DNA from 2 places in the Alteromonas stellipolaris genome. Region 1 is predicted to be linked to the other one. Evidence: predicted binding sites of a transcription regulator. Region 1 holds the regulator's gene; the other holds the start of a gene.
What was found. Region 1 encodes ArgR, which controls arginine synthesis, uptake and breakdown. Its sites were predicted from a motif close to ANTGAATANNTATTCANT; they were not measured.
Positions count from the first base shown of each region.

Region 2: the regulator ArgR is predicted to act here: its motif matches at 11,024-11,041, upstream of AVL57_RS02005 (aspartate aminotransferase family protein).

Region 1 covers NZ_CP013926.1:4,011,537-4,024,051, forward strand. Annotated here, with positions in the region: gene AVL57_RS16995 (Na(+)-translocating NADH-quinone reductase subunit A) at 1-946, opposite strand, end outside; gene fabV (enoyl-ACP reductase FabV) at 1,423-2,601, opposite strand; gene bamJ (BamJ family beta-barrel-assembly machinery protein) at 2,989-3,609, opposite strand; gene ppc (phosphoenolpyruvate carboxylase) at 3,843-6,464, shown strand; gene katG (catalase/peroxidase HPI) at 6,570-8,759, opposite strand; gene mdh (malate dehydrogenase) at 9,372-10,310, opposite strand; gene argR (transcriptional regulator ArgR) at 10,543-11,007, shown strand; gene AVL57_RS17030 (TonB-dependent receptor plug domain-containing protein) at 11,775-12,515, shown strand, end outside.
Region 2 covers NZ_CP013926.1:491,939-504,453, forward strand. Annotated here, with positions in the region: gene AVL57_RS01970 (hybrid sensor histidine kinase/response regulator) at 1-786, opposite strand, end outside; gene parC (DNA topoisomerase IV subunit A) at 1,079-3,385, shown strand; gene AVL57_RS01980 (heme NO-binding domain-containing protein) at 3,446-3,982, shown strand; gene AVL57_RS01985 (putative bifunctional diguanylate cyclase/phosphodiesterase) at 3,986-6,157, shown strand; gene AVL57_RS01990 (DUF1338 domain-containing protein) at 6,237-7,043, opposite strand; gene astD (succinylglutamate-semialdehyde dehydrogenase) at 7,102-8,571, opposite strand; gene astA (arginine N-succinyltransferase) at 8,588-9,625, opposite strand; gene AVL57_RS02005 (aspartate aminotransferase family protein) at 9,650-10,858, opposite strand; gene AVL57_RS02010 (HDOD domain-containing protein) at 11,184-12,350, opposite strand.

The DNA.
Region 1 (12,515 bases):
GGAAGCCGTGAACACCTTGTGCAGTTACGCCGTTTAACACGGAACCTGAAACGACACGTACGTCACCGTCTTGTTGTTCGTTTGCTAGCAACTCTTCTAAATCAGCACCGATAGAGGTACGAACAAGACGAGGATTTTTAGCAGATGGACCACCGATAGCAATAACACGGCGTGTGTCTAGCTCACCAGTAGTTAGCAATGCGCCAAAGGCCATTACGTCTTGGTAGCTAATGTGCCAAACCGTTTTGTTCAAACCTGCAGAATCCAAGTAATGGATATGTGTACCTGCTAAGCCTGCTGGGTGTGGTCCACCGAATTCTTCTACGTCTACTGCCGCATCGCCAGTTGCTACTGATGAGCCCGCTGCTTTACAAACGTAAACCTTGCCGCCACTTAACTGCGTTAACGCTTTTAAGCCGTTCACGAAGTCGTCGTTGCGCTCAGCAATAATCACCGCTGGATCCGCGGCTAGCGGATTGGTGTCCATTGCTGTAACAAAGATTGAATTTGGTACCGAGTCAAGGGCTGGAGATTTGCTAAATGGACGCGTACGTAACGCTGTCCACATTCCTGACTCAACAAGGATTGATTGGAGTTGCTCCCGCTCAGTACTCGCGATTTTGTCTGCAGCAATTTTATCAAAGCTAACTGCATCGCTGCCGCTAACTTTAACTACTACTGATTGCAAAACACGCTTTGCACCACGGTTTACCTCTACCACTTCACCCGCAGCTGGAGCAGTGAACTTAACGCCAGGATTCTTTTTGTCTTCAAAAAGCATCTGGCCTTTTTTCACTACATCGCCAACTTGGACGTGCATGGTAGGACGCATACCCACATATTCTTCTCCCAGAATGGCAACGCGTGAAACAGCAGACCCTTCAGCGATCTCCTGCTTCGGCGCTCCCTCTATTGGGAGGTCGAGACCTTTCTTGATTTTTATCATATGTAATCGCACTACTCTAATAGAAATACTCTTTTGCATGACCGCAGAAAATCCTGCTTATCAGCATGCAAAAGCGTACTATTTTTAAGGTGTAGAACACCTTTAATATTTAGATTGACGGAATTTACTTACTGTTACGGTCAGCCTGTTATGAAGCCGTAACTTACATTCCAAATGTACAAGCGACGTTATACGCCTTTTCTTTTATAGACCAACAGTGAAAATTCACACTTATTTTTGTTGTTGTATTACTGCAATAAACGCTGTTGTTGAGTAGGAGTAGAATAGACCCCTACTTAATTTCGGGATTTTAGCATTAACCGAGCGGTTTGTGCCACGCAAATCATAGATAAAGAGCAACTTTTCTATAATTTAATGTAAACCCCATTTACGTTTAAGTAGTAAGTAAACAACGAAAAAGCCGTCTGATTCGACGGCTCTACTCAATATTAGGCTTATTTAAGTATAGTAAACCTTTACCATTTCACGAGTGGGTCAATATCCTGTTCGTAATCAACACCTTCAATATCAAAACCAAACAGTTTTAAAAATTCGTGATGATAACCAGCATAATCGCTTAGCTCATGAAAGTTTTCTTGCGTCACTTTGTCCCATAAGGCTTGAATTTTAGCTTGCGTAACGTCATTGGTTTCAATGCCGTCCATGCGATAACGGTTTGCCTCATCTAATGTGGGTGTATCACCAAATAGGCAGGTAGTGAACAAACCATGTATTTGTTCAATACAGCCCTCATGGGTACCGTCACGCTTCATCACTTCTTGCATTAACGAGATATAAAGCGGCATAACAGGAATAGCAGAGCTGGCCTGCGTGACCAAGGCTTTCAACGAACTTACATTCGCTTCAACCAATAATTCGGTATTTTTGCCAATAATAGCAGCAGCGGCTCTGTCTAAGTCTTCTTTCGCTTTTCCAATGGTCGCCTGACCGTAAATAGGCCAAGTTAGGGCTTTACCAATATAAGTGTACGCGGTGGTTTTACAACCTTCGGCAAGTACACCCGCGTCGGCAAGCTTATCCATCCAACGCTCCCAATCTTCTCCGCCCATCACTTTAATGGTGTTTAAGATTTCGTCATCGTTTGCTGCCTCTAACGTGACATCATGTACTTTATCTTTGTCGGTATCGTAAGTTTTGGTGGTGTACTCACGCCCTACTGGTTTAAGGGTAGATTTGTATACCACGCCCGTATCTGGGTCTGTTCTGCGCGGTGACGCTAAACTATAAATAACAAGGTCGACCTTGCCCATATTAGCTTTAATCTTATCTATCGTTTGCACTTTAATTTCATCAGAAAACGCATCACCATTGATGGTGTCAGCATAAAGCCCTTTTTTAGACGCCTGCTGATGGAACGCAGCTGTATTGTACCAGCCCGCTGTACCTGTTTTGCGTTCTGTTGGCGCTTTTTCGAAGCAAACACCAAGGGTTTTTGCACCATAACCAAATGCAGAAGTAATACGCGATGCCAACCCATAACCGGTTGAGCTGCCAATGACTAGCACGTTTTTAGGGCCATCACCTAAGCTGCCTTTTTCTTCAATATAGGCAATTTGTTGTTCTACCGACGTTGCACAACCCACAGGATGTGCGTTTGTGCAGATAAAGCCTCTCACTTTAGGCTTGATAACCATAATCATTTTCCTTTTTTATGCGTGCGCCTATTGTAAACGTGCAAAGGCTTATAACAACTCGGAGCAGATGACATCAATATAAGCACCGAACACCTTATTCATCAAAAAGATACACATGTACAAACGGGTAGCGCAGTTCGAAAGCGTTTTTAAAGTCTATATCGAAAGAATATCTTGGAACGCTATGTAATGTATACGAAAACAAAAATGATTAGCGGCTATTGCGCTAGAAGCAAATGAATAAGCGAGGGGTGAAGCTATAATATGAACTGAAAAGTAAGTAAGGCAGGGACAGAAAAGTTAAGTGTGAAATATGGCGTTGAATGAATCATAACTAAACATGAATAAAAAGGTGAGCCCCCACAAGAGCTCACCTTTTTGTATGAATTAACCTAAGATATCAAGCAATTCAACATCAAAAATTAACGTGCTGTAAGGTGCGATTGCTGCACCAGCACCTTGCTCTCCGTACGCAAGGTCGTGTGGTACATATAAACGCAGTTTAGCACCAACTTTCATAAGCTGTAGTGCTTCAGTCCAGCCTCTGATCACGCCGCCAACTGGGAATTCAGCCGGTTGACCACGATCGTAAGAGCTGTCAAAAACGTCACCTGAGGTTAGTGTACCGTGGTAGTGAACGCGAACGGTGCTATCTGCAGTTGGCGTTTCGCCATCGCCTTCAGCCAATACTTCGTATTGTAGGCCAGACTCAGTCACCTGAACTTCTTCACGCTTTGCGTTTTCTTCAAGGAACTTAACGCCTTCTTCAATAACCGCTTTGCTGGCTTCTTCTTTCTCAGCTTGCATACGCTTATGGATTTCGCCGAATGCATCACGTAGTGCGTCGTTGTCAACCTGCGGAGCTTGACCCGCGAAAGCATCTTTTAAACCTGTCACTACTGCGTCAATCGCTAAACCTTCAAAAGGATTAGATTGCAATTGTTGACCCATTTGAAAACCAATGCCGTAACTTGCTTGGGTTTCTACTGTGTTGAATGTATCAGTCACAAGAACTCCTGAAATTAAATTACAAATGCAGTACAAATTTCAAACAAACCGCGTTTCACGAATATGTTTCTGCATTTTCCGGTGCAAGAGTGTAGCACACCAGAATTTATCTTGCCTTGAGCATTAAATAGATGGGTGCAAATGGAACAAAATATTGTAAATTATAACGCAAAGTGGTTTTACAACTTGTTAAGTACTTAGTATGGTGAAGGCCATATAATTGGGAGGATAGCATGCACACTCATTACGATGCTGAACTAAAAGATACAGTTAGATACCTTGGCAAAACGCTAGGTGAAACCATCAAAAACCAATTAGGCCAAGAGTGGCTTGATCGCATTGAGAAGATTCGAAAAGACGGCCGAGCGTCTTATCAGGGAGACACGAGTTGTAGTGACGAACTGAAAGAAACTTTCAAAACGATGACTGACAGCGATTTGTTGACGGTAGGTCGTGCTTTCGCACAGTTTCTAAATCTAGGTAATATTGCTGAGCAAGAATATAACAGTGCAATGAACGTTGACGCGTCTATTGATGCATTGTTTAAACATCTAGATAAGGCCGAACTCACGGCTGATAAAGTGCAAGAGGCAGTAGGCAAGTTAAATATCGACTTAGTGTTAACTGCACACCCTACCGAAGTAACACGTCGCACCCTTATTCATAAACACAAAGAGCTAGCAGACTGCTTACAAGAGGTTCATCAAGAATCACTCACTGGCGCAGACAGAAGCAAAGTTGAAACCCGTGTTGCTGATTTAATTAGTCAGGCTTGGCATACCGAAGAAATTCGCTCTGTGCGCCCTACCCCTGTAGATGAAGCTCGCTGGGGATTTTCAGTTATTGAAAATTCACTGTGGGAAGCCGTTCCTGATTTCTTGCGCGAGCTAGATGGCCGTTTGCATGAAGACTATAACGTGTCGCTTCCGCTAGATGCTTCACCAGTACAATTTAGTTCTTGGATGGGCGGTGACCGCGATGGCAACCCGTTCGTTACCTCTAAAGTTACCGAGCAAGTATTATTGTTGGCCCGTAAACGTGCCGCGAAACTTTTCGCTTTAGACTTAGACCGCTTGCAAGTTGAGTTGTCTATGTACGACTGTAATGACGCACTGCGTGAAAAAGTCGGCGATGCAAACGAACCTTATCGCGCCTTACTTCGCCCATTACTAGACCGCTTTATAGCTACCCGCGATGGTATTGCTAACTATTTGGCCGGTAATAACCCTGATACGTCGAACTGGATCGAAAGTAACGACGAGCTATTAGAAGCGCTACTACTTTGCCACCAGTCACTTATCGATTGCGGTATGGGTGTGGTAGCGAAAGGCTTATTGCTAGATACCATTCGCCGTGCTCATGTGTTCGGTATTCACTTACTTCGCTTAGATGTTCGTCAAGATTCAGAACGTCATGCTGATGTATTTAGCGAACTGACGCGTTACCTTGGACTTGGTGATTACTCACAATGGAGCGAAGAAGATAAACAAGCCTTCTTGCTACGTGAGCTTGGCTCGAAACGCCCGCTATTCCCAGCTCAATGGGGCGCATCAGAGGATGTGAAAGAAGTACTAGATACTTGTAAAGTAGTGGCTAAACACAGTAAGCACGGTTTTGGTATCTACATTATCTCGATGGCTAGTGAGCCATCAGACGTACTTGCAGTTCAATTACTATTAAAAGAAAGCGGTGTTGATTGGCCAATGCCAGTAGCGCCTTTGTTCGAAACGCTTGATGACTTAAATAACTCGCCAAGTGTTATGCGCAAATTGCTTTCTATTGACTGGTACCGTGGTTATGTGAAAGGCCGTCAGTTCGTGATGATTGGTTATTCAGATTCAGCCAAAGATGCTGGCGCACTAGCGGCAGGTTGGGCTCAGTATCAATCGCAAGAAGCGCTTGTAGCTATTGCTGAAGAGTTTAACTGCTCACTTACCTTATTCCACGGTCGTGGCGGTACAATTGGTCGTGGCGGTTTACCTGCACACGCGGCTATTTACTCGCAGCCTCCAGGTTCATTAGAAGGTGGATTCCGCGTTACTGAACAAGGCGAAACCATTCGTTATAAATTCGGTATGCCCAAACTGGCCAAACGAAGCTTAGGCATTTATGCCAGCGCGATAATTGAAGCCATGTTGTTCCCACCCCCAGCGCCAAAAGAAGAGTGGCGTGAACTTATTACCACTATGGCGGGACAAGGTCGTGATAACTATCGCGGCACAGTTCGCCATGATAAGGATTTTGTGCCTTATTTCCGCGTGGCTACGCCAGAGCAAGAACTAGGTAAGCTACCACTAGGCAGCCGACCTTCAAAGCGTAAACCACAAGGTGGTATCGAAAGTCTTCGTGCTATCCCTTGGATATTTGCATGGGCACAAACGCGCCTTGTATTACCGTCATGGTTGGGCGTAATGCGCGCTATCGATAGCGTGAAAAATGCCGAGAATGAAAAAGTCGTGAATGAAATGTTTGCCGAATGGCCATTCTATCGTTCACGCCTTTCAATGCTGGACATGGTATTCCATAAAGCGGATCCACGTATTAGTGAAGCCTACGATGAGCGTCTGGTTCCAGAAGAGCTTAAGCATTTTGGAGCAGCCCTTCGAGAGGAACTAAAAGAGAGTATCGCTTCATTGCTTGAACTCACTGGCGAAAACGACATCATGAAGGCTGACCCGCTGGGCAAAGAATCGATGGAAATTCGCGCCGCTTATTTGCAGCCACTTCATTATTTACAAATCGAGTTGCTAGATCGAATTCGTAAAGCAGGAGATGATGCACATAATCCTGATTTGGAGCGTGCCATGATGGTGACTATTACAGGTATCGCAACTGGTATGCGCAATACAGGTTAACACCTAAATTAATAGGTACATAGCCATGCTATTTAAACAAATAGTACAAATAAAAAAGCCCGCTTAAAGCGGGCTTTTTAGTGAGATTACATTACAAACTGAATGTTAAGCCTGTAATTCAAAGCGATCAGCATTCATCACTTTAGTCCAAGCACTAACAAAGTCTTTAACGAACTTCTCTTTGTTATCATCTTGCGCATAAACCTCAGCGTAAGAACGTAATATAGAGTTTGAACCGAAGACTAAGTCAACACGAGTAGCTGAATAAACTTGCTCACCAGACACTCTATCTACAATACCGTACGTGCTTTTACTTGTGGGCTTCCACGTGTATTGCATATCGGTAATAGTAGTGAAAAAGTCATTCGTTAGTGAGCCAGCACTTGCGGTAAACACGCCGTGTGCAGTGCCTTGGTAGTTCGTGCCCATTGCACGCATACCACCTACTAACACCGTCATTTCTGCAGCGGTTAACCCAAGCAATTGTGCTTTGTCTAACAACAGTTCTTCTGGTTTAACCACATAATCTTTTGGTAAGTAGTTTCTGAAACCGTCGGCTTGCGGCTCTAGAGGTGCAAAAGAATCAGCATCCGTCATATCATCAGTAGCATCACCACGACCTGCAGCGAAAGGAACATCAACACTGAACCCTGCCGCCTCGATTGCTTTCTCTACGCCTACGTTACCGGCCAACACTATGGTATCAGCTAGACTTGCACCGGCTGCCTCAGCAAGTGGTTTTAACACCGACAATACTTTAGCTAGTTTTTCCGGTTCGTTCGCTTCCCAGTCTTTTTGAGGTGCTAACTGAATGCGGGCACCATTAGCCCCACCACGTAAGTCTGAACCGCGGAAAGTTCTAGCACTGTCCCACGCCGTAGAGACCATTTCACTAATCGTTAAGCCCGAATCCGCAATGCTCGCTTTTAATGCATTCACATCATAAGACGTGCTGCCTGCGGGGACAGGATCTTGCCAAATAAGCGTTTCTTGTGGTACTTCAGGACCGATATAACGTACTTTTGGCCCTAAATCGCGGTGAGTCAGCTTAAACCAAGCGCGAGCAAATACTTCGCTGAAGTAGTCTGGGTTATTATAGAACTTCTCAGAAATTTCACGATAAATAGGGTCCATCTTCATCGCCATATCCGCATCGGTCATGATGGGGTTATAACGTTTTGAAGGGTCTTCAACATCAACAGGCTTGTCTTCCTCTTTAATGTCGATAGGCTCCCATTGCTCTGCACCCGCTGGTGATTTTTTCAATTCCCAATCGTAGTTAAGTAGCAATTCAAAGTAACCGTTATCCCACTGTGTTGGATTCGTCGTCCATGCACCTTCAATACCACTTGATACCGTATCGCGACCGATACTACGGGTCTCATGGTTCATCCAACCAAGGCCCTGCTCTGCAATATCAGCACCTTCTGGATCTGGTCCTAAACGGTCTGCACTTCCGTTACCATGACATTTACCCACCGTATGACCACCGGCTGTAAGTGCCACGGTTTCTTCATCGTTCATCGCCATACGGGCGAAAGTTTCACGAACGTGTAATGCGGTTTTAAGTGGATCAGGTTTACCGTTCACCCCTTCAGGGTTAACGTAAATTAGTCCCATTTGCACAGCCGCTAATGGATTTTCCATTGTTTCTGGGGTTTCAACATCGTCGTAACGCTCATCACTTGGCGCTAGCCATTCCTTCTCAGCGCCCCAGTAGGTGTCTTTTTCTGGGTGCCAAATATCGGCGCGACCGAATGCAAAACCATAAGTTTTAAGCCCCATGCTTTCATAAGCTACAGTACCAGCAAACACTAAAAGGTCGGCCCAGCTAAGCTTGTTGCCGTATTTCTTTTTAATTGGCCATAATAAACGGCGCGCTTTATCAAGGTTAACATTATCCGGCCAAGAGTTTAGCGGCGCAAAACGTTGGTTACCCGTAGACGCACCACCACGACCATCAGCAATACGATACGAACCGGCGGCGTGCCAAGACATTCTGATCATAAGGCCACCGTAGTGTCCCCAATCTGCTGGCCACCATGACTGAGAATCTGTCATTAGCGCAATCATGTCTTTTTTCAATTCATTAAAATCGAGAGATTTAACAGCTTCTCGATAATCGAAGTCATCACCCATTGGGTTTGTCTTCGTATCGTGCTGATGCAAAATGTCTAAGTTAAGCGCTTCTGGCCACCAATCCATATTCGTGCTGCCAGTAGCCGTAAGACCACCGTGCATGACGGGGCACTTTCTATCTGAATTATTAACATCGCCTAGCTTCGCGTTACTCATATTTGTTACCTCTTGCTGTCCGATAAGGGAAACCATCAATTCAATCTATCGATTGCTATAGTTTAATTCTAGTTTTTAGATTGTTTTTGTTACAGTGAGTTTTTTCGATGCTGATGAATAGGTTTAACGATTAGAACGAACTAAACCTAGTCACATTTAACCAATAAGCTTCAGCCGCTATTTGCAATGCTTACCATCTCAACCACTTAGAAATAGCGTAGACAATATCCACAAATTTTCTGTAACTTTTTTCTCATTTTTTATAGCGCTTTAAAAATAGCTTGATGCATTAGACAAAAAACTGGATTAGTAAGGTCGTAACAAACTGTCAGCAGCATGGATGCTGTCTTACAAAAAGGAAGTTTACTGAGTGGGGGAAATATGTAGCCACTCCCTTGCCAAGGGTGCGGCGGCGGAGCCTACATGGACGTATTTACGGCATGACGATTATGCAGATGCCACAAATAAAAAGGCAGGATTAGTAAGGTCGTAACAAACTGTCAGCAGCAAGGATGCTGCTGCCAAGCCTCCATGGATGGATACTCGGCGTGTTTGTGTAGAGCTTACTAATCCTGCCTTATACATGGGAGCAGCGCTCCCATATTCCTAGCCTTAGCCAGTTACGAAATCTACGCCTAGCTTGATATCGCCACGAAGGCCTTCAAGCATGTCGTTTTTCGCTTTTTCTTCAAATGCGCTTAGCTCGCCGTATGGCAAGATTTCTTCAACACCGTTTGCACCAAGGCGAACAGGGTGAGCGAAGAATGCTGCATCGTCGCTGTCGTCAGTTTGAACGTAAGTGTATTCAACTACGTTCTCACCTTGCATTGCTGCAACCAATGATAAGCAGAAACGTGCAGCTGCTTGACCCATAGATAGGGTTGCAGAACCGCCGCCAGCTTTAGCTTCAACAACTTCAGTACCCGCATTTTGGATACGAGTAGTTAGGCTTGAAACTTCATCATCAGAGAACTCAACACCTTCAACTTGCGAAAGCAAAGGAAGAATAGTTGTACCTGAGTGACCACCGATTACCGGTACGTGTACAGAAGCAACGTCTACGCCTTTAAGCTCAGCAACGAAAGTCTCTGCGCGAATTACGTCAAGGGTAGTAACACCGAACAATTTGTTCTTGTTATATACACCTTTTGCTTTAAGCGTTTCAGCAGCAATTGCCACTGTTGTGTTAACTGGGTTAGTAATAATACCAACACAAGCATCTGGACAGTTGTCAGCAACACCTTCAATAAGGTTCTTAACAATACCAGCGTTGATGTTGAACAAGTCTGAACGATCCATGCCCGGCTTACGCGGAACACCAGCAGGAATAAGAACAACGTCTGTACCTGTTAATGCACCAGCTAGGTCATCTTTACCGTGACCGGTTACTTTTACTGCAGTTGGGATGTGGCTCAAATCAACAGCTACACCAGGAACAACTGGCGCTACATCATAAAGCGCTAGTTCAGAACCAGCTGGCAATTGTGTTTTTAACAACAAAGACAGCGCTTGGCCAATACCACCGGCAGCACCTAACACGGCTACTTTCATACCATTTCTCCTATGGGATTACTCACGTATTTAAACGGAACGTCACACTAATGCAACGCGGGGGAAAACTCAATCATCTGATGGTCTTAATACGGCCATTTAAGGCATTTTTACGTCGATATTCACTATCATGCATGATTATGCAATTAAATTGCGCAAAGGTCACCTGTAAGGCACAATATAACATATATGATTATTTAACTTATTACCGCTAACTGATGTGCAGGATGCTATGGCCAACGCAAAACAAGAGCAACTGATTAAAGCCTTTAAAGAAATTTTGAAAGCGGAAAGCTATGGATCTCAAGGTGAAATAGTGGATGCCCTTAAAACTCAAGGTCATGACAATATTAGCCAGTCTAAAATTTCCCGCATGCTAAGTAAGTTTGGTGCGGTACGTACCCGCAATGCCCGTGGTGATATGGTGTACTGCCTTCCGCCTGAACTAGGCATGCCTACGGCTAAAAGCCCATTAAAGCAGCTGGTTCTCGATATTGTGCATAATAATGTGATGGTGATTATTCGCACCAGCCCAGGTGCAGCACAGCTTATTGCTCGTTTACTTGATTCATTAAGCAAAAAAGATGGTGTGCTTGGTACCATTGCGGGCGACGATACCATTTTTATCGCCCCAGCCGACGTGACACTTATTGAAGAGTTACGCCAACGGGTAGAAGACTTATTCGAGAACGTTTGAGGCTCTGCCTTGAGTTTTGAGCAAAAAAAACCGCCATCACAAGATGGCGGTAAAGAATTTGTACCAGGGAGATACAAAACAACTTGGTAGCTGTGCATTTAAATTATCACAGACTTAGAAAAGAGTAAGGAAAGAAAAGTAAAGAATTCGAAAAATAGAAATTAATTATAAATTTATAAAATCCAGCCTTTGATAAAAACAGGAAAATGTAAACTTAACTTTTAAAATTAAATAATATCACCATAATTAAAAAAACCTCAAGCATACCAACTTATGAATTCTAAAATCCACAACAATACCATTGTCATTAATTGTAATTACAGAAAATTCCTCTGACTTTTTCATCTGTACTGAAACGCCCCACCCACTTTTACTTAAACCAGACTTAACTACGCAGAATTTGCGCAAAGCCTACGTCAATCATGCACTAAACCTACACTATTCGCACACAAAAACTGCACACCACACACAGCCTCGCATTATTTTTGATTTCTCTTTTAACGAATATCCAGTGTTATCTTTAAATAAATATTAAGAGAGTAAAAGCAATAATTATTTTACCAATGTATAGAACCGTAAAGGTTTCATCACTCTGCGTATAATTAAAGTAAATTAGGTCTAAATAGAACAAATTATACACTTTGTAAATTGCCAAACAGCACGACGAAGTGCTTAATTCTCCCGACAGAAAACATCTGTTCAAAATAAAAACTAATAAACGTCTTTGTAATTACAACGTGTAATCACCTTCGACAAGGGGAATTAAAATGTTTAACACCAATAAACTCAGCAGTGCTGTTAGGCGAGGAATTTTACTGGCGAGTTCCGCTAGCATGTTTGCCGCGCCAATGGCCCTCGCACAATCAGATGACGAAAATTCAGCTGAACCTGTAGAAAAAATTCAAGTGACTGGCTCTCGAATTAAACGCGTGGATTTAGAGTCAGTTTCTCCGGTCACTGTTATTACAGCTGAATCTATCGCGTTATCTGGCGATACATCGGTAGCGCAAGTTTTACGTAACTCTTCAATTAACACCTTTGGTTCGTTTCGTGGCCAATCTGGTTACGGTAGCGGTGCTTCAGCTTCAAGCGAAGTAAACTTGCGTGGTCTGGGTGCGGGCGCAACACTCGTTCTTATGGACGGCCGTCGCCTTCCAGGTTTAGGGTACGATGGTGGTTCATCTTCTGATATGTCGATGATCCCGATGTCGATTGTTGAGCGCATTGAAATTCTTCGCGATGGCGCATCGGCCATATACGGTTCAGATGCTGTTGCAGGTGTAATTAACATTATTACCAAGAAACAGTTCGACGGCGTAAATGTAGGTTATAGCTTTGAAGATCCAGGTGCTGACGGTGGTAATTCCAGTAAGTACAATTTTTCTGCTGGTGTTACAAGCGACAAAGGCAGCATTGTATTCATTGCCGAGCATGAAAACACACAAGAAGTTAGCGATGTCGCGGTATCAGGTGACTATGCACTAAATAGCTATTCAACCTATAGCCCA
Region 2 (12,515 bases), 1.1 Mb from region 1:
AAACAAACCGGACGAAATACCTATGATCACAAAAATCAGTTCGGTGTGACCAACAAGCCAATAGGGTATCCCTCCTGAAAACAGCAGGTGGATATGGCCGCCCCAAATAAATTGCCAAAGAATAACCGCGAATATGTAGCCGACATAAGCAATCAGGCTGCGCTCGTGAACCCCGAAATACAGCACAAGGTTATAAATGGCCAGTATTAGCAAGCCGCCGTAAAATAGGCCCCACATCAGGCTGTCCATTTGGAACGAACTGCTGTGAACAGACTCAGGTTGCACTCTTAGTGGTGTAATAAGGCTTGATGATTGACTCTCAACACGTATAAAAAGATCGACCCGTTCGGCGTTGGCTAGCGTTACCCGTAATGTGGGTATGCGAAAAATTTGTTCTTTTTGAGATTTACCCTGATGGCTTTGTTGCAATACTTCGCCATTTTTAACCAAGTAGAAGTCGACTTTGTCGAGTTGGCTAAAATTGATAGAAAATACCCAGTTCTCTTGGTTTGACACGTTGGAAAATGAAGTTAACAACCACATTCCTTTGTCTCTAAAGCCGAAGTTAGGGTTGCTATAAGGATGCATGCGAAAGTCGCTGCGTCTTCTACTCACATCATTTATTGTGAGTGGTAGATTGGTTTCGTATAAATAGTACAGGGAGTCGGAGAGGTCTAAAGAAGCATCTTCATCGAAAAGTTGCTCAATGTGCTGGGCGTGACTTGGTTGAGGGGCGATAAGCCAAAGTAGTGCGCACAGCAGTGTAAAAATTCGAAACAAATACATCCTGAATAGCTTCTTAATCTTCTTCTATTGTTATTAAACCACTCTGGCGGACAATTGTACAAAAGATTGAGGCATTAACGTAAATCGGCATAGTGATTTTACCTAATAGTGATTATTGCACTAGCCCCTAGTTTCCCCCACAATAGAAACATTGAAGGCTTAATAAAAAGTCCTACTTTGTGGTTAAACTCTTCCACATAAACACGCCGTTCGTTAACGCTGCCACCTGTCTAAAAACTAAAGGCTTTGCATTAACGCTGAATTGTGAAAATAACAAAACGAAAAAATTATCATGAGCGACGAGATTATTATTAACCGCGACGGTGTAGAACAACTGCCTTTAAGGCGCTTTACCGAAGACGCTTACTTAAATTATTCCATGTACGTCATCATGGACCGTGCCCTGCCTCATATTGCCGATGGTCTAAAACCCGTACAAAGACGCATTATATACGCTATGTCTGACTTAGGACTGAGCGCCAATGCAAAGTATAAAAAGTCGGCCAGAACGGTAGGGGATGTATTAGGTAAGTTTCATCCTCATGGCGATTCCGCGTGTTATGAAGCAATGGTTTTGATGGCGCAGCCCTTTTCTTACCGCTATCCGCTAGTCGATGGGCAAGGAAATTGGGGGGCACCGGACGATCCTAAATCTTTTGCTGCCATGCGATACACCGAGGCTAAACTTTCTCGTTTTTCAGAAGTATTGCTGGATGAATTAGGCCAAGGCACCGTTGATTGGACGCCTAATTTCGATGGCACATTAGAAGAGCCTTGTGTGTTACCCGCTCGATTGCCGCATATCTTGCTTAATGGCGTAACGGGTATTGCTGTTGGTATGGCCACAGACATTCCGCCACATAATGTACGTGAATTAGCTTATGCCTGTGCCATGTTGCTCGATAATAGCAAAGCAGAGCTTAGCGATGTGTTAGAGCATGTTAACGGACCGGATTACCCTACCGAAGCTGAAGTTATTACGCCTAAAGCTGATATTCGTAAGCTGTATGAAACCGGCCGCGGCTCAATTAAAATGCGCGCGGTGTTCCACGAGGAAAATGGCGATATTGTTGTCACGGCTCTACCTCACCAAGCTTCAGGCGGAAAAATTCTAGAGCAAATTGCTGGGCAGATGCAGGCTAAGAAGCTGCCGATGGTAAGTGACTTGCGCGACGAGTCAGACCACGAAAATCCTACCCGTTTAATTATCACTCCGCGTTCAAACCGTATCGATACCGCGCAGTTAATGCAGCATTTATTTGCAACTACGGATTTAGAAAAGAACTATCGCGTAAACCTAAACATGATTGGTTTGGACGGTCGCCCTAAAGTAAAAGACCTTCGTACTATATTATCTGAATGGTTGGTTTACCGAAAAGAGACAGTTACCCGTCGCCTTCAATACCGCTTAGACAAAGTACTCGCTCGCTTACATATTCTTGAAGGTTTGCTCATTGCCTTTTTGAATATCGACGAAGTTATCGAGATTATTCGTACTTACGAAAAACCCAAGCAAGAATTAATCTCTCGGTTCTCGCTTAGCGATAAGCAGGCAGAAGCAATACTAGAATTAAAGCTTCGTCATTTAGCCAAGCTTGAAGAAATGAAAATTAAGGGTGAGCAAGACGAGCTGGCAGCAGAGCGTGATAAATTGCAAACCTTGTTAGGCTCAGATCGCCGCTTGAAAACCCTTATCAAGAAAGAAATTTTAGCCGATGCTGAAAAGTATGGTGATGATAGGCGTTCACCTATTGTTGAGCGCGGTGAAGCAAAAGCGTTATCTGAAAAAGAACTTGTGCCAGCCGAATCGGTTACCGTGGTGTTATCGGAAAAAGGTTGGGCACGTTGTGCTAAAGGCCATGACATTGATGCCGAGGGATTAAGCTACAAAGCGGGTGATGGCTATCTATCAAGCGCAGAAGGGAAAAGTAATCAGCCTGCGGTATTTATGGATACCTCGGGGAGAACTTTTTCCTGCGATGCCCATGGTTTGCCATCGGCGCGGAGTCAAGGAGAGCCGCTTACAGGACGTTTTGCCTTGGTAGGTGGAGAGTCATTCGAGCACGTCATTATGGCATCAGACGAGGCTAAATTTTTAGTTGGCTCAGACGCAGGTTACGGGTTCGTTGGTACATTCAAAGACATGGTGAGCAAAAATAAGGCGGGGAAAGCGTACCTTTCTTTACCTACAGCGGCCAAAGTGATGAAACCTAAGCCTGTGACTAACCCTGAATCAGATTGGTGTTTAACCATTTCTAACGAAGGGCGTATGTTGTTGTTCCCACTTAAAGACTTACCAAGCTTAGGTAAAGGAAAAGGGAACAAGCTAATTAATATTCCTGGTGCCAAAGCGCAATCCCGCGAAGAGTTTGTGACTGTATTGGCTGTAGTGCCTGATGGGGCTTCATTAAAAGTGACGGCGGGTAAACGTAATATGACCTTATCTGCTTCAGATTTGGAACACTATTATGGAGAGCGAGGACGTAGAGGAAACAAATTACCTCGAGGTTTACAGCGGGTTGATGGTGTTGAAGTGGTACAAAGTCAAAGCGCCCCAAGTGATGATAGTCCTGAGGGCCAGGACAGCGATATTTCCTAAACAATGGTTGTCGTTGGGTGGGACTGAACTACACTATTATTAATCGTATAAGGAGACCGTATGTTAGGGATTGTATTTACTTCGCTTATAGACATGCTAGAAGAAAAGGTATCGCCTGAATTTGCTGACGAAGTGATTGTAGAAGCTGAGTTAACTAATGATGGTGCCTATACTGCGGTCGGCTATTACCCTTTCGAAGAAATGCAGAAAATTTTATCTATTCTTGCCGCGAAAACGGGCAAATCGGTCAATGAACTGCTGTACGATTTTGGGGTTTACCTTTTTGGCAAATTGGCGGCAGTACATGGCAATGTACTTGCCGACACGAAAGACATTTTGCAGTTGCTAGAACACCTAGATGGTGACATTCATGTTCAAGTACGAAAACTTTACCCTGATGCCGATTTACCGCGGTTTACCGTTATATCTAGAACTGATACTGGTATGCGCTTGCGCTACTTCTCTGAACGAGAGTTATACCCCCTTGCTGAAGGGCTAATGGATGCCGCAGCGATGCATTTCGATTGCACTCTAGAGCGTGAAACTCATCAAATGTCATTCCCTCATACGTACGAATTTAGTATTCAGGTTGTGTAGCCGGTGGGCGCCAATCTAGTTCCTCTAGAGAAAAAACTACAAAGCTTAGAAAGGCGGCTTCAGCGTGAAAAAGCGGCCAGAGAAAACGCTGAATCCTTGCTGCTGCTAAAGTCTGACGAGCTATATAACTCACTACTTTTCAGTCAGCAATCACTGAAAAAATTAGAGCTCGCGTTGTGGGCATCGCAAGAGTCATTTTGGGATTGGCAAGCAAGCCATGACATCATTGATATTCGAGCGTTTTCGCTCAATTCAGAAAGCGAATCTACCTGGTCAGGAACGCCAATCGACTTAATGGCGTTAGTGCATGAAGACGACTTGGAAAACTTACAGTTTCAATGGTCGATGGCGCTTCATGGAGGCCGCGAACGCATAGAGCTTTCCTTTCGTATGAGCATACAAGGTCAGTTGCAATGGGTTCGTTTGAGGGGGCGTGTGCTTAAGCGTGGCGTTAGCGGTGAAGCCTTGCAAATAGTGGGCACCACCAGAGACATTACGCAGCTAAGGCAGGCAGAGCAATCCTTCCAGCTAATGGCATCAGCCTTTGCTAATTCCCGCGAACCCATGTTGGTATTGTCACCTAGCTTGAGCATAAATGAGTGTAATGAAGCGTTTGTGAAGTTAGTGGGCGCGCCAGATAAGATGGCTTGTATCAATCTCAATCTCAATGATTTGCTGATAGGGGAAAAAGTTAATACGAACAGCCTGCAACACAACAAACAGCTTAGGTTTGAATCTGTTATTGTGCCTAGAGTAGGTAAAAACACACCGGTAGATATTTCAGTATCAGTTTTTGATAATTATCTACAAGCCCAGTCGTCGCTCATAGCTACTATGCGGGATATTAGTGAACGTAAACGCAATGAAGCTCGCTTAAAGCAACTTGCCCTTTATGATGAGTTGACAGGGCTCAATAATCGCAGCGCCCTGCGAGATATTTTTCAACACCTTTTCGACAGCCAAACCGATTTTTTAGTGGTGTTTATCGACCTTGATGGGTTCAAAGCTATTAATGATACCGCTGGGCACGAGAAAGGAGATACCGAACTTCAGCGTGTTGCCGCATTACTTACCGCTGCTTTCGGTCCGCACGGGGATGTGGCGCGGTGGGGAGGCGATGAGTTTATCGCTGTACTTCCAAGGCAACATATTGACTGGGCGGTGGAAAAATCCGAAGCGCTTATTGGCCTCATAGAAGAAGATGTTGTGGTGACCAAAAAGGTCGAATTAAAACTGTCAGCAAGTATTGGTATTGCCAAATTCCCCAAAGACAATGACAGTATTGAAGGCGTTGTCCAATGTGCAGATGCAGCGATGTATCACGCCAAAAAGCTTGGTAAAGGCCAAGTGAATGTGTACGAAGAAGGGCTTTACGAGAGAATGTCGCAACAGGTCAGTATGGTGAACGACTTGCGTAAGGCTATCGAAAACAATTTACTCGATTACTATATTCAAGGTAAGTATGACTTGCAGGGTAATTTGAAAGGCGGAGAAGTACTTTGTAGGTGGATATCTGGGTTACACGGTGTTGTGCCTCCTGTGGTATTCATTCCTATCGCTGAAGAGCACGACCTAGACCGCCAGATTGGCTTGCAAGCGCTGGAAGCTGCATGTGACTACATCGCCATGATGGAAGCGCAGCAAGGAGAAAGCATACCGCTTTCAATTAATATCAGCGTTAACCAAATGCTCGACACCGAATTCCCCGCTCAAGCCACCAAAATTTGTGATGACTGTTCAGTGCGCACTGACATGATTGAACTTGAGCTCACCGAGTCTATTTTTATCCGTGATGAAAAAGCTGCGCTTGTTGCGCTAAATAGTCTGCGTGAAGTCGGCTTCCGCCTTTCACTAGACGATTTTGGCAGTGGGTTTTCTTCCCTAAGTTATCTTAAGAATTTTCATTTTGAAGTCGTTAAAGTGGACAGGAGCTTGGTGAAAGATATTCACAATAACAGTAAAGCAAATGCGCTTTTTTGTGGTTTGGTGGCTATGCTTAACCGGTTACAGATTGAAATTGTGGTGGAAGGGGTCGAGCAGGAGTCATACTTGCCTTTTATGGAAAATGCAGACGTGAACCTAATGCAGGGTTTTTATTTCGATAAACCTATGCCCTATGATCAGTTCCTTGCAAGGCATACGAACCCGTCAGATACTTTTCCTGACAGAAAATAAAAGGGCTTTCGCCCTTTTATTTATCGCATATCAGTTCTTACTTTTCGTTCAATACCCGCTAATTTAACGCGTAAATAACTCAACTGGCGTTAGTGCTTTCAAAAATCTTATCTGCAGACGCTGCCACAAAACCTTGGTAACGCTTGCCATTAGGCATGTTATAACGCTGAGCAAATTCGTAAAAACAGCTAGGAATAGCAGCGGTCTCATCGGAAAAATTCACAGGAGCGCGGTCGGCCATAGTAGAAGACTGTGCAAGGAAGACTTCAGGTCCGCCTTTTATTTCGCCGCCAGAGGTATTTAGCACAAAACCGGCATCTTTAAGACGCGCATTTACGTCTGAAAGCTCATCAGTTTGCCCTAAATGATTAACGCTAACCGTGAAGTGATTGGCGCAAAATCCCCATGCCGCCAACCATGCTGCATATTCTGACTCATCTAGCAGGGCATCATAATCGGCTTTACTGATATCCCAGTGACGGCCTGAATAAAGGAAGTTGTCAGCAGTCACTACATCCGCATCCATTTGTGCTACGAGCTTTTGAATTATAGCTTGTGCATTGTCAGACAGTTCGTTCACTCTCAACTCACTGATGAAAACTTTTGGTTTTGTATCATCAGGGTGTTCGAAGTGCTTAGCGGTTAGCTTCTTCGCTTCAAAATTGTAATCACCCATTTCGGTATACCCGAGGGCAAGAAAGTGAGCAGCCAATTTTTCAAGCGCGGTTTTATCTAATGCAAAGGTTCTAAAAGCAACATGATCGTTAACTATGTTATTCGTGCTTTCTTCATCGGCAAGAAGGGCATGGATTTTGTGAGCTGAAGGGGTAATTGCAACATAATCGTCCCACATATTGGCAAAGAGCGTATCGATATTGTTATGCATGGCGTGTGTCCTATAAATAAAGCCGCTATTAATAGCGGCTTTGAATGTAGTGGTGTAATTAAAGTGTTAGGCCTGGGCTTAACTTACCCGGCAAGGTTACTTTTTCAAGCTCTACCGAGGCGACTGGAAACGCACAGTAGTCGGCGGCATAAAATGCACTAGCGCGATGGTTTCCACTTTCACCAATGCCACCAAAGGGTGCTGCACTGCTTGCACCCGTAATAGGGCGGTTCCAGTTAACGATGCCTGCACGAATACGTGCAAAGAAATAGCGGTAGTCTTCTTCGCTATCTGCTAGCAATCCTGCCGATAAGCCAAAGCTTGTATTGTTCGCTTCTTCAATTGCGTTATCAAAGTCGGTGTAGCGAATAACCTTAAGCAATGGGCCGAAGTGCTCTTCATCAGGCAATTCAGATAGCATGTCAGTTACATCAATAATACCTGGTGTGGCGAAACCCTTTTGGTTATCAGGCTGTTCTAATCGCAACAACACCTTGCCGCCTAGAGCTTCAAGTTCTTGCTGCGCTTTAACCATAGATGCTGCAGCGTTTGCTGAAATCATTGCCCCCATGAAAGGCTGATCGTCGGCATCATAGTCATCAATTTTGATATTCTTAGTGACTTCAAGCAGACGAGCTAATGTGGCATCACCTTGAGCATTGGCAGGTAAAAACAAACGGCGCGCACAAGTACAGCGTTGACCCGACGTAATAAAGGCTGATTGCACGATATCGTGAACCGCACCATCAATATCGGCAACATCTTTCACAATTAACGGATTATTTCCGCCCATTTCAAGAGCCAAAATTTTACCTGGGTGTCCTGCAAATTGTTCGTGCAAAATTTTGCCAGTGCGTGAACTTCCGGTAAAGAATAACCCATCTATACCGTTGTGCGACGCTAGTGCTTTACCGGTTTCAACTTCACCTTGAACCAGGTTAAGTACGCCGGCAGGCAAGCCTGCTTGTTCCCATAGCTTGACCATTTCTTCGGCAACCATAGGGGTAAGATCGCTAGGTTTAAATACCACGGTATTACCTGCAATAAGCGCTGGTACAATGTGACCATTAGGCAAGTGGCCAGGGAAATTGTACGGGCCGAATACTGCTACAACACCATGGGCTTTATGGCGAATGAAAGCTTTACCTACAGGCATAGGGTTTTCAACATTGCCGGTACGCTCAAAATAAGCTTTTTCAGAAATAGCGATTTTACCCATCATGGCACCCACTTCTGTGGCGGTTTCCCACTCTGGTTTGCCGGTTTCTTTTGCTATTACTTTAGCTAGGTGCGCTTTCGCTTCGCCTAGCTTTTCGCCGTAAACTTTAATAATGTTTAAGCGTTCTTCAACCGTCATCATTCCCCAAGCTGGAGCCGCAGCGCGAGCTGCTTTTACCGCTAAGTCAATCTGGCTAGGGGAGGCTGACTTACCCTCCCAAATAACTTGGTTTTTAGCTGGGTCGATTGAGGCTAAGTCGTGCCCTTCACCGGTAACCCATTGTCCGTCGATAAAATGTGTGTGTAACATAAAAAGTGTCCTTCAATTAGTCTCTGAACTTTACAGGTGCAAGACGAACATGGTCGCCTTCTTGCACATTCAGAGCGGCTGCAGCCTGACGCGAAAGCACGGCAATATTTTGCTCTTCATTAACACCTATTTCGGTGGCTACCGCGCGAAAATCTGCAACAGAGGTGTTTATGATGTAATGGGTTTGACCTTGTGCGGCCGCTGCATCATCAATAACAATTGGCATTTTTAAGCTAGATTGCGCCGTTCGGATATGGCTGAGGTTGGCCTCTACCGTAGGGCCCGCATCAAAAATATCAACGTAACCGCGACAGCTAAACCCTTCACCTTCAAGCAACTGCAAGGCGGGGCGGGTTTTTTCATGAACCTGTCCAATAACCGCCTGTGCTTCTTTGCTCAATAGATTGACGTAAATAGGGTATTTAGGCATCAGCTCTGCAATAAATACCTTATTGCCAATACCGGTAAGGTAATCAGCAGTAGGGAAGTCCATCGAGAAAAAGTGGGTTTCAAGCCATTCCCAAAAAGGCGAACGACCTTTTTCATCACTCACACCACGCATCTCGGCAATGACAGTTTCAGAAAAGCGCTCACGGTGCTCCATCATAAATAAGAAGCGGACTTTCGATAGAAAACGGCCGTTAATGCCACCACGGGCCTGCTCTCTTAAAAACAGTGTACAAATCTCAGTTACGCCCGTGTAGTCATTACAAAAGGTGAGAATTTCAACCGTATTGTGAATGTTTAGCTCGCGAGAGGCGTGCACCACTTTACTCAAATGATAGTGGTAAAACGCATCATCAATACCTACAGCTGCTTCAATACCTGACGTGCCTACTACTTCACCGGTTGTCGTATCTTCCATAACAAAAAGGTACGACTCATCACCGGGTTGGGTCACGTTAGCTTTAGTGAAAGCTTCTTGCGCACGGTCGACTTTTCTATGCAGCAGATCATCGTTAACTGGTAAGGAGGTAAACCCGATACCTGACTCTACAGCAATGTCGTACAAGGCCTTGTAATCAGCTTGTGTAATAGGGCGAATTATATTCATGTTCGCTACTCGCTAATTTGGCGTTTATTCGGCGTTCACAACAGCGGCAACGGCACGTTCAAATCGGGCTAAGCCTTCTTTGATATCTTCATCAGGAATAACCAGTGAAGGGGCGAAACGAATAACATTAGCACCGGCAATTAAGCACATAAGGTGCTCTTTTGTTGCTGCCATCATAAAGTCGCGAGCGCGGCCTTGGTATTTTTCGTTTAACGCGCAACCAAGCAACATACCTTGTCCACGTACTTCAGAAAATACGTCATATTTGTCGTTAATGACTGTAAGTAGCTCACGGTACAAGGCTTCTTTGTGTAACACGCCTTCAAGTACTTCAGGCTGATTAACAATATCAAAGGCTTTTTCAGCCACGGCGCAGGCTAGTGGATTACCACCGTAAGTACTGCCGTGAGTCCCCGCTTTTAAATGCGCGGCAATCGCGGTTGTCGTTAACATGGCACCAATAGGGAAACCACCGCCTAACGATTTTGCGGTAGTTAAAATGTCAGGTGTTACACCTAAGCCCATGTAAGCATATAAGTGACCAGTACGACCAACACCCGATTGCACTTCATCAAAAATAAGTAAGGCATTGTGCTTATCACACAACTCACGCACACCTTTGATAAATTCAACATCAGGAGAGATGATTCCGCCTTCGCCTTGAAGTGGCTCCATCATAACGGCACATGTGTTGTCAGAGATTAATGCTTCAAACGCGGCTAAATCGTTATAATCGCAATGCTCAACAGCGCCAGGCTTAGGGCCAAAACCATCAGAATATGCGGCTTGTCCACCAACGGTTACGGTAAAGAAAGTACGACCGTGGAAACCTTTGTTGAAAGCGATGATTTGGTTTTTGTCTTCACCGTAGTTATCTAACGCGAAACGACGAGCTAATTTTAATGCGGCTTCATTGGCTTCTGCGCCTGAGTTAGCAAAGTATACTTTCTCTGCAAACGTGGCATTTACCAGTTTAGCCGCTAAGCGAAGTGCTGGCTCATTGGTGAATACGTTGCTCAAGTGCCACAATTTGCTGCCTTGTTCGTTAAGCGCCTTAACGAGTTCAGGGTGACAATGACCTAGTACGTTCACGGCAATACCGCCAGCGAAGTCGATGTACTCAGCACCATCTTGATCCCATACACGTGAACCTTCACCACGTACGGGTACCATGCCCGCAGGATTGTAGTTAGGCACCATCACTTCATTAAACGTTGCGCGAGTTACTGTCATTTTTGTTACCTCTGTTTTAAGCGCCTGTGTCGGTAAAATAGACCTCGAACAGGCGGAAAAATAAACGAAATTACCGATGAGTATGCCATTTTTTTAAGGGTTTGTCTTGTTTGTGAATGGCTGCAGCCCTTTATATACAAGGACTCTGGCTTAATTTGCAGGAAAAGTGAATAACTATTTACTACTAAGCCATATTGTTTAGGAATAGTGTAATTAAAAGGTGAATTAGGTGTGTAATCTCACAGCCAGAGCGCGTTGATCTGGTGTGGGTCAAATAAGGGTAAAAGAAGATATTTGGCTACTTTGCATGAATATCCACAAAAAATTAGCTGTTTTCTTCTTCCCGAGATAATGGAAGGGTGAAAATATCAACAGATCTTAGTTGTTCCAATGCACCTGATGGATACTCCTGCTCCTTAATCATTGGTTTTACCTCTGGCACTTCAACCATGCGTGATTGGTGTAACATTCTTACCTTCGAATAAGTGCGAGCTTGATGTAGAAGCTTGGGCATGGAGCCTACTTCACAGGGTTCTCTGGTGGCACATTGGCGCATCGCATCACCAATAAATAAGCGTTTCAACATCATGTTTTCAATGAGATCAGCGGATACCGCATCGGCATATTCATCTTGTAATGCAATCAGGTAATTTGCCGACGGCGCCAGCTTTAACAACGCTTCATGGCGCATGCGCTCTTTGTCTTTTTGGCTTTCGTTTAACAGGTGAAGCTGCACCTTATCGAATAACTTGAAGTACAATCGGATGATGGCACATCGACCTAATTGACTGAGCATGCCGAAACTATAAGCCTGAATCGGGTTCAGCTTGTAGTGTGGCGCAAGATGCCTAGCCGCGACCGCCGTGCCGTGCGCAAACTGAGTGAGTTTAAGTTTGATGCAAGGGTATGGGTCGGTTACCTGAGGCATGGCGCGTTTTACAACAAGAGAAGGAATTAGCAGGCGTAAATTCTCAATGCCTAAAAAGCTAAGCGCCGTCCTGAAGGTTTCAACCACGATTACCCGGCCTTTGGAATCTCGTCTTCTAAAAGCGGGAGAGTTCACGACTTGCATCAACTCGTCATAAAGCCAAGGTAAATTAGTTGCAATAGGTTCTAGTTTTGATACCGACGCCGCGCGAACCGAAAGCGCATCGAGTAATGCACCAGTGTCGTCACTTAAATTCAATGTGTTGTTGAATACGTCTGAGGTAAACGATAACTGCTCGGTAAGCTCACCTAATAACACTTCATGTAAGTAATGGTTAACAGTTTCGGTATATGAAGCATCAGACTGTGCTTTTAGGCGTTTATTCTCTATAGCGACTTTTTCGACGTGAAGTAATTGTCTGCGGGCGTCACCTTGTTCGGATTGCTCAAAGCTGACTTCACCAGGACCACGTTTTCCCAGCATTTTCATCGCGAGTTCTGGAGAGATTAATAGGCTCTCAAAGCGCTCATCGATAGGCGGCGGGGTCGATGCTTGGGTCGTCATCTTAAAGTAGCTCCTGCTAAGTAACTGTTCGTGCGTCTGTTCATAGATGCCGTGCATTGGGTCGCCCTACTTCCTAAATATATATATTTACAAAGGCGCTTTGTTGATTAACCTATAAAAGTAAACAAAAACAACGCCAAATGCGAATAATTGCAGAACTTTTTA